2 regions of the Gracilibacillus salinarum genome follow, and region 2 is predicted to be linked to the other one. Evidence: riboswitches for the same ligand, from Rfam matches in the RefSeq annotation. Region 2 holds a riboswitch; the other holds the start of a gene.
The links. A riboswitch is a leader RNA that binds a small molecule or an ion and turns the genes downstream of it on or off. The one in region 2 is predicted to bind S-adenosylmethionine.

Region 1: another riboswitch for S-adenosylmethionine. It lies ahead of MUN87_RS19635 (5-methyltetrahydropteroyltriglutamate--homocysteine S-methyltransferase); the one in region 2 lies ahead of MUN87_RS04005 (5-methyltetrahydropteroyltriglutamate--homocysteine S-methyltransferase).

Annotation. Positions count from the first base shown of each region.
Region 1 covers NZ_CP095071.1:4,178,879-4,183,100, forward strand. The annotation lists gene MUN87_RS19625 (Na+/H+ antiporter NhaC family protein) at 1-570, opposite strand, end outside; gene MUN87_RS19630 (SDR family NAD(P)-dependent oxidoreductase) at 600-1,364, opposite strand; gene MUN87_RS19635 (5-methyltetrahydropteroyltriglutamate--homocysteine S-methyltransferase) at 1,377-2,477, opposite strand; SAM riboswitch class I at 2,564-2,665, opposite strand; gene MUN87_RS19640 (HAD family hydrolase) at 2,942-3,607, shown strand; gene MUN87_RS19645 (8-oxoguanine deaminase) at 3,701-4,222, shown strand, end outside.
Region 2 covers NZ_CP095071.1:789,360-793,581, forward strand. The annotation lists gene ligD (DNA ligase D) at 1-361, shown strand, start outside; gene MUN87_RS04000 (metallophosphoesterase) at 362-1,204, opposite strand; gene MUN87_RS04005 (5-methyltetrahydropteroyltriglutamate--homocysteine S-methyltransferase) at 1,423-2,529, opposite strand; SAM riboswitch class I at 2,632-2,722, opposite strand; gene MUN87_RS04010 (DUF2515 family protein) at 2,915-4,030, shown strand.

The DNA of each region.
Region 1 (4,222 bases), 1.4 Mb from region 2:
AAACTTATCGCTCATCTTTGTTTTCTGTGTGCGAACGGCAGCAATGGTTGTATCAGAAATCATCGACAGATTATCACCGAAGATTGCACCGCCAATAACTGTTCCCATTGCTAATGCTAAAGGGATACCAGTTTGTTCTGCGATACCAATCCCAATCGGCGCTAACGCTGCAACAGTACCCATCGACGTCCCCATTGAGATCGAGATAAAACAGCCAACAATAAACAATCCTACCATTAATAGATTACTAGGAATTAAGGATAATCCTAGGTTGACGGTAGCATCGACCGCCCCCATCCCTTTAGCTGTTTGGGAAAAGGCACCTGCTAATACGAAAATAACAGCCATCAGCATAATATTCGGATGGCCAGCGCCTTTCGTAAATATATCAATTTTATCAGCAAGTTTTTCTTTTCTGTTCATCGCTAAGGCAATCCCACTTGCAATAATAACTGCCACATTTAACGGCATATTGGAAAAATCACCTGAGATAATGCCAGTTCCAATAAATAATAAGACAAAGATGAATAACGGGGCAAGTGCCGTTATATTCCCCTTGTTGTTAGACATGATGAATGCCCCCTTCATTTTTAGTTAAGTTAATGCATTGTCATACCACCGGTCACGTTGATTCCTTGACCAGTCATGTAATTAGCGTAATTGGATGCGAGAAAAACAACTACATTTGCAATATCTGCCGGTACTGCTGTTCGTCCGAGTGGTACTTGCGAATGATCTTCCGCTTGTATCGCTGCAGCATCTACTCCGCGTAAGTTTCCACCAATGACTCGTTCTTTTTTCTTCATTTCAGTTTCTACAATGCCTGGGCAGACTGCATTGACATTGATTTGATCCTTCGCTAATTCAATAGCAGCTACTTTTGTCATGCCAAGGACAGCGTGCTTCGAAGCAACATAGCTGCCCATTAAACGGTAGCCATTTTTGCCAGCTTGGGAGGCGATATTGATGATTTTACCACCTTCTCCTTGTTGCTGTAACTTCCTGGCGACAGTTTGCATGCACATATAAACACCTTTCGCATTGACATCCATTGTTTTGTCCCAGTCTTGTTCATTGATATCAACAAAGTAATCCATCGTTGAAATGCCGGCGTTGTTTACGAGAATATCGATTCGGCCAAAGTGCGCTATAACATTGTCTACCATAGTTGTTACTTGTTTTTGATCAGACACATCTACTTGCTGGTAAAAGAACTGTTCAGACTCCGTGGTCGCGGGTGGTGCCATATCGGCGACCGCCACTTTGGCACCACAATCCAAAAATGCATCGACGATTGCTTTTCCGATACCGCTAGTACCTCCGGTTACAATCGCTATTTTATTCGTTAAATCCATCGCATACATGTGATCACTCCATTATTCCAGTGTTTCTTTTGCTATATCTACTACGTATTTGAGCTTGTCCCATTGCTGCTGTTCGGTTAATTTATTCCCGTGATGTGTGGATGAGAATCCGCACTGCGGACTGATGCACAGTTGTGATTTTGGAACAAATTGACTTGCTTCTTCGATACGAGCTTTCATTTCGTCTTTATCTTCTAGTTCTCCTTTTTTAGAAGTAAAGATACCAATCACGACATTTGGTCCGCCAGCGGGAATGTGCTGCAACGCTTCAAATGTACCAGAGCGTTCATCATCATATTCTAAGAAAAAGGCGTCGACTTTTTCTTCGGCAAATAGACGAGGGGCAATTTTATCATAGGCACCGGAAAATGCGTGAGTAGATCGATAGTTTCCTCGACACAAATGAGTGGTGACATACAAATCTTGCGGTTTATTTTCTAGTACACGATTCACCATTCTTATAGACAGATCAAATAATTGTTCCATGGAATAAGCATGGTCGTAAATAAAGTCATTTTCCGTAACAAAACCAGCAATCGAAACGTCATCTAATTGAATGTAACGGCATCCTGCTTCATAGAAAGCAGCAAGTGCATCACGATAGGCATTCACAATATCATCGGCATATGCTTCGATATCTGGATAAATATCAGGATTTCTCATGCCAACATATAATAATTGATTAGGACTCGGGATCGTCTGCTTAGCAACGGCACGGCCGTCTACAATTTGATTAAATGTTTTAAAGTCTTGCAGAAAAGGGTGATCTTGATTAAATGAGATCTTGCCAATATTACGAACATTGTATGGTTCTGTCTCTTCGTCTTCGAAATCAAAGCCTTGATCCGGAACATATCCTTCGATTCCATTGAGGTGCTCCAGAAAATCAATGTGCCACCAATCTCTTCTGAACTCTCCGTCCGTAACTGCTTGAAGGCCAACTTCTATTTGCTTATCTACGATACGTTTTAATTCTTGTGTTTCGATGTCATGTAATTGACCGGCAGTGATCTTGCCAGTTTTGTAATCTTTTCTTGCTTGAAGCAGATTGGCAGGTCGCAAAAGACTTCCTACATGATCTGCTTTAAATGGTGGGTGAATAGAAATGGTCATAATTTATTTCCTCCTAATTAGTTTTTGCGAAATAAAAAAACCTCTCCTTTAAGAAGGAGAGGTCATTAAACAATGTTCAAATACTCTTCCTATCTTTTAAGCATAACGCTTCTGGAATTGGCACAATGCTGATAACAGCTGTTGCCGAGGCTTCAAAGGGCCAGTCCCTCCACCTCTCTTGATAAGAAATATCGTAAAATATGAAATTAATAAAATTAAATTTACCCTAAAATTCGACAAACGTCAAGTTAAAAATTTTTAAGATAGTACTTGAAGACCACCTGTCCCTTGTGGAAAAAAATAACTGTTCGCTGTACAATGAAGGTAATTAGGAGCCAAATTATATCAGATTGGCAGGTTAAATGCAGGCATCCAAGTAATCAAGCTGAACATGAAGATGTGTTCCTATAATATGGAATATGTAATGCTAGCTAGCAGCTTAGTGGTAATGAGGGGGAGTTGACATGATCAAGGCTGTTTTATTTGATTTAGATGGTACATTGTTAAATAGGGATGCTTCAGTACGGCATTTTATTACGAATCAATACGAAAGACTAGCTTCGTTACATCACTTATCAAAAGATTCCTATATTATAAGGTTCATTGAATTAGACAACAGGGGCTATGTCTGGAAGGATAAAGTCTACCAGCAGATGGTAGAAGAATTCGAGATAACGGGTCTAAGCTCAGAAGCATTGCTTGCAGATTATATCAGCCAGTTCCAGTTCAGCTGTGTACCTTTTGCTCATCTGAAAGAAACGTTGGATCATTTAAAACAGAGAGGTATCGCACTAGCTATTATTTCAAATGGTAAAGGACAGTTCCAATTGGACAATATAAAAGCACTAGGAATTGAACATTATTTTGATACGATCCTGATTTCCGAGTGGGAAGGAATGAAAAAGCCAGATCCTCGTATTTTTCAAAAAGCGCTGGGGCAATTACATGTACAGCCTGATCAAAGTATATTCATTGGCGATCATCCGGAAAATGATGTGCTGGCAGCGCAGCGTATTGGTATGCAAGCTATTTGGAAAAAGGACGCAGGATGGAGAACGTGTTCTGCGGATTGGGCGGTGGATGACCTGAAGGAAATCTTACCAATCATCATTGACAATAAGTTGGGATAACACGGTTTTACCTATACTGGTGTTATCACTACAATGACAAAATAAGCAATTCACGATTAATTTATTCTAAAAATAAACAAAGCAGGTGATACAGTGAGTTCTCTTTTAATTAAGAACGCGAGAAATATTATAACAATGGACAATGACAGAAACCAATACGAAGGCGGAAGTATGTATATTGAGGGGCAGGAGATTATTGCCATCGGTGAGGATATTCCATACCAAACCGCAGATAAAGTGATAGATGCGAAAGGGAAGATCATTTTTCCCGGTTTGATTAATACTCATCATCATCTTTATCAAACTTTTACCAGGAATATTCCACGTGCTCAGGATGTCGAATTATTTGATTGGTTGATCACATTGTACGATATTTGGCGTTACCTTCGTCCCGAAGACGTCTATTTAAGTGCAATGGTTGGGTTGGGAGAACTATTAAAAAGCGGTTGTACTACGGTATCCGATCATTTTTATGTGTTTCCTAATTCTGTGAGCGGTGAGTTGATCGATGAGGAAATTCGTGCTGCAGCTGATTTGGGCATTCGTTTTTTTCCAACTAGAGGGTCCATGAGTTTAGGACGATCAAAAGGAGGATTGCCACCAGATGAGGTTGTT
Region 2 (4,222 bases):
ACTGCAAATTCATATACCGATTAATAATTGGACGTACCAGGATACACGTGAGTTAATGGAAGCTACAGCTAACGTATTAATTCAAGCGTATCCGGATCAGTTTACCAGCGAAAGGCTGATAAAGAATCGCGGCAATCGGTTGTATATTGATTATGTCCAGCACGCGGAAGGAAAAACCATTATTGCTCCTTACTCCACGCGTGCAACGAAACAAGCAACTGTAGCTACTCCTTTATTCTGGGAAGAAGTTAACGAAACCCTGGATCCAACCAGTTTCACTATTCGTTCAGTATTGAAAAGAATTAAGGACAAAGGATGCCCATTCTTTGATTTTTATACACATTTCGAAAAGCAGGAGTAACTATTCCCCTCCTACACCTGAAACAGTGATCAAGGTGATCTGACTCTGATTGAGAAATCGGATCGGAAGCATGCTAGTACCAATTCCACTGTCAATATAAAGCAATTGATGCTCGGAAAGCTTAAATAATCCTTGATCGTATGTTGGAAAGAATCCTTGATCAGGAGCAACGACAGCTCCAATAAATGGAAGACGAATTTGTCCACCATGTGTATGGCCACTCAATATCAAGTCAATCCCATTCGGTAACGGACCTTGATTCACCGGGGGTGTATGGGATAATAAGACAGTAAAAATTTGATGATCCAGATCTTCTGCTGCATCGTCAATATTGCTTTTCCCAGTTGATAAATCGACCACACCAGCTAATTGAATAGTAAACTGGTCTAATGGTATTTGCACGCTCCGATTATTCAATATCTTCGCGCCAGCTTCTCTAAGACCGCTAAATAATGATTCATGTAAAGGATTATCCCAATCATGATTTCCTGAAACATAGAATACGTGAGAGTTGCCGGCTGATAACTGGTTAACAAAAGAGAGAACATCTTTGATATTATCTGTACTGCGATCAACAATATCTCCTGTCAGTACTACTATATCTGGAGCAAGTTGCGCCACTTTCTCCAGTAAGACTTGATTCCCCTCACCAAATTGTTTATTATGCAAGTCTGATATCTGCAATATCTGTAAGGACTGGTTTCGATCCAATTTTTCATTTGACAATTCTATTTTAGCTAACTTCAATACATTTGTGTCATAATAGACTTTACAACCAACTACGATCGCCAACATACAGCCAGTTATAATCAATAAAATCACATGCATTTTTCTGTTTTTCATTCCTTCTACTCCAGACATATTTGTTTTGCACTCACTTGATACCTATAGATAGAAAAACCTCTTAAGCATCCTATGAAACGCTTAAGAGGTTTTTGGTTTATACGATAGGAGCGTATAAACATTAATGAACAAGCTCTGCACAAAGAAAATTTAGAGCGTATCAACTATGAAAAACTACGGCATTCGCTAAAATGCGAAGCGAATGCCGAGTTTATTGATTAATTCCAGATTTCTTTAGTCACTTCTACGATATATTTCAGCTTGTTCCATTGATCTTCTTCTGTCAGTTTATTACCATGGTGAGTTGATGCAAATCCACATTGAGGACTTAAACAAATCTGTTCAAGCGGTACATATTTTGCAGCTTCCCCTACTCTTGCTTTGATTTGTTCTTTATCTTCTAAATCACCAGTTTTTGAAGTGAATAAGCCTAGTACTACCCGCGCACCACCATCTGGAATATAGTCAAGCGGCTTGAACCCACCAGAACGTTCATCATCATATTCCAAGAAAAAGCCATCGACTTTTTCTTTTGCAAACAATGTCGGTGCAATAAGATCGTAACTGCCGGAGAACGCCCAATTGGAACGGTAATTTCCACGGCATAAATGAGTGGTTACAACCAGATCTTCCGGTTTATCTTCTAACACACCATTTACTACTCGTAAAGCTAAATCAATTAAATAATCTCTGTCATACGCCCCATCATTAAATGGAATATCTGGTGAAGATAGTCCAGCAATATATACATCATCAAATTGCAAGTAGCGTACACCTAAATCATAAAAAGCTTTTATGGCATCACGGTATGCCTGAATTATGTCACTTGCAAAATCTTCAATGTCCGGATAAATCGTTTCGTTTCGAATTCCGATATTAAACAATTGATTTGGACTTGGTATCGTTTGTTTCGCAACAGCACGACCATTGACGATTTCATTAAATTCTTTAAAATCTTGTAAGAATGGATGATCCTGATTAAAGGATATCTTTCCATTGTTTCGTATATTGTAACGTTCAGTTTCTTCATTTCCGTTAAATATGTAACCTACTTCTGGTACATATCCTTCGATTCCATTCAAATGTTCTAAGAAATCTGTATGCCAAAAACGACGGCGAAACTCTCCATCGGATACTAATTCCAAACCAACCTCAATTTGTTTATCTACTATGTGTGCAATTTCTTTGTTCTCTAATTCTCGTAATTGTAACGCACTGATATTTCCATCCTGAAATGATTTTCTTGCCGTCAATAAACTTTCTGGACGTAGTAAACTCCCTACATGATCTGCTCGAAATGGTGCTGTTACTGTTTTTGTAGCCATTGATTAATCCTCTCCTTCAGTTAATTGTTTGCAATAATTCTTATCCAGTAAAAAAAGACCCCCTATATAAGAAGAAGGTCTTTAACATTTAAAAACTTATTCCTCTTATCTGTTGGAATTAGCACCATGTCTTCGAATAGACTGGTTGCTGAGACATCATTAGGCCAAATCCCTCCGCCTCTCTGGATAAGAAATTATATGAAATTATTACCATAAACACATATTACTACATAACAAAGATGGGATCAACCCATATTTGTTAAAAAATTTCAAAAAGTCTTACAATTCGTTCTGCTAACCGTATAATCTTACTTCTAAAAAGCAATGCTAGATAAATGGTTATCTGATTAAGAAAAAACAATCAATACTTAAAACTGAAAGGACGGTGGCAATTATTAAGCCATCTATTCCTCTTCCTTATCCATTAAATAGCATTAAAAAGCGATTACAAAACAAAAAAAGCTATTACGTAATTAAAGATCAATTGTCAGAAGATGAACATGAACTAATGAGTCAGATTCTATGTGAAACGAGACATGGTAATCGAAATAATATCACACGTACAGATGCTTATCTTCGTTTTTATCTGCAATTTCCCGAAATTGAATGGAGCTTTTTAGCACATATGGTTTCGAGAAATGCTGGCTGGAATATGACAGATCTGAAAGGAGGTCTCTTACCAAAACTGTTAACAAATGAACAGCAGCAGTATTTTTTTCATTTCTTAGAACGAAGCAATTGGCTAATATTTCAAGATGCATATCCGCAGCTGCGCTTATATGAAGCAAGTATTCGACTTGGTAAGAATATGTTTTATTTACTGCCATTATTCGGGGTTTCCTACTTTATGAAAGTGATATGGGATTATTTTTATGAGGATAGACAACGATCTCTGATTACCACTGCCCTGATTATCAATGAACAAAATTACATTGAAAATCGTGTCATTCATAATCCGCAATATGCCAAAACAAATATGGAGGCACTGGAATTTATCGGTCAACAAATGATGCAAATGAACCAAATAATGTTTCCTTTTAAGGAAGAGAGCAGGGTCCGGTTAGTGGGGTTAAATGTCTATCATTTCGAGTCATTAACGAAGCGAATCAACATCGGAAAACAACTTTATCAAGTGTTATTTCATCCAAACTATTATCCAGCCATCTATCAATTCGCCCTTACCACTCGCCATTCTGGGTCAAGACAAGATTATTGGCCATCACTCTTTCACGAAACACAGCATGTGCCACTGAAGAGAATCAAGGTGAAAGCTCCAGGAAACTGGTGGCTTAAACCATTATTCAGTCCGAAGTTACGTGATGTCTGGACTGATATTCACCATCCAAATAGCGAAAATGAAGATTGGTATACAGACTGGCGTACGGTATATTTACTAGATAAGATAAATGCCCCTAAAAACCCAGACATCCTAACCGCCTACCATCATACACTGGTGAAACTTCAATTGGCGGTAAAAATTAAAGAATGGATTGGAGAGTAGCATGTATAATCAAGAGAAGATGATAACTCTAGGCAATTTATTAAGGGCTTATTAGAGTTCTAATAATTGCAACAAATGACAAGTAATTTGATTTGATCAAAAAGATTATCCTCTACTATTGCTTGCCATCCTTATAAACGGAGAAGTAATTTCGTGGTGTGAACTAACTTTATTAATAATAGTCTTTATTTT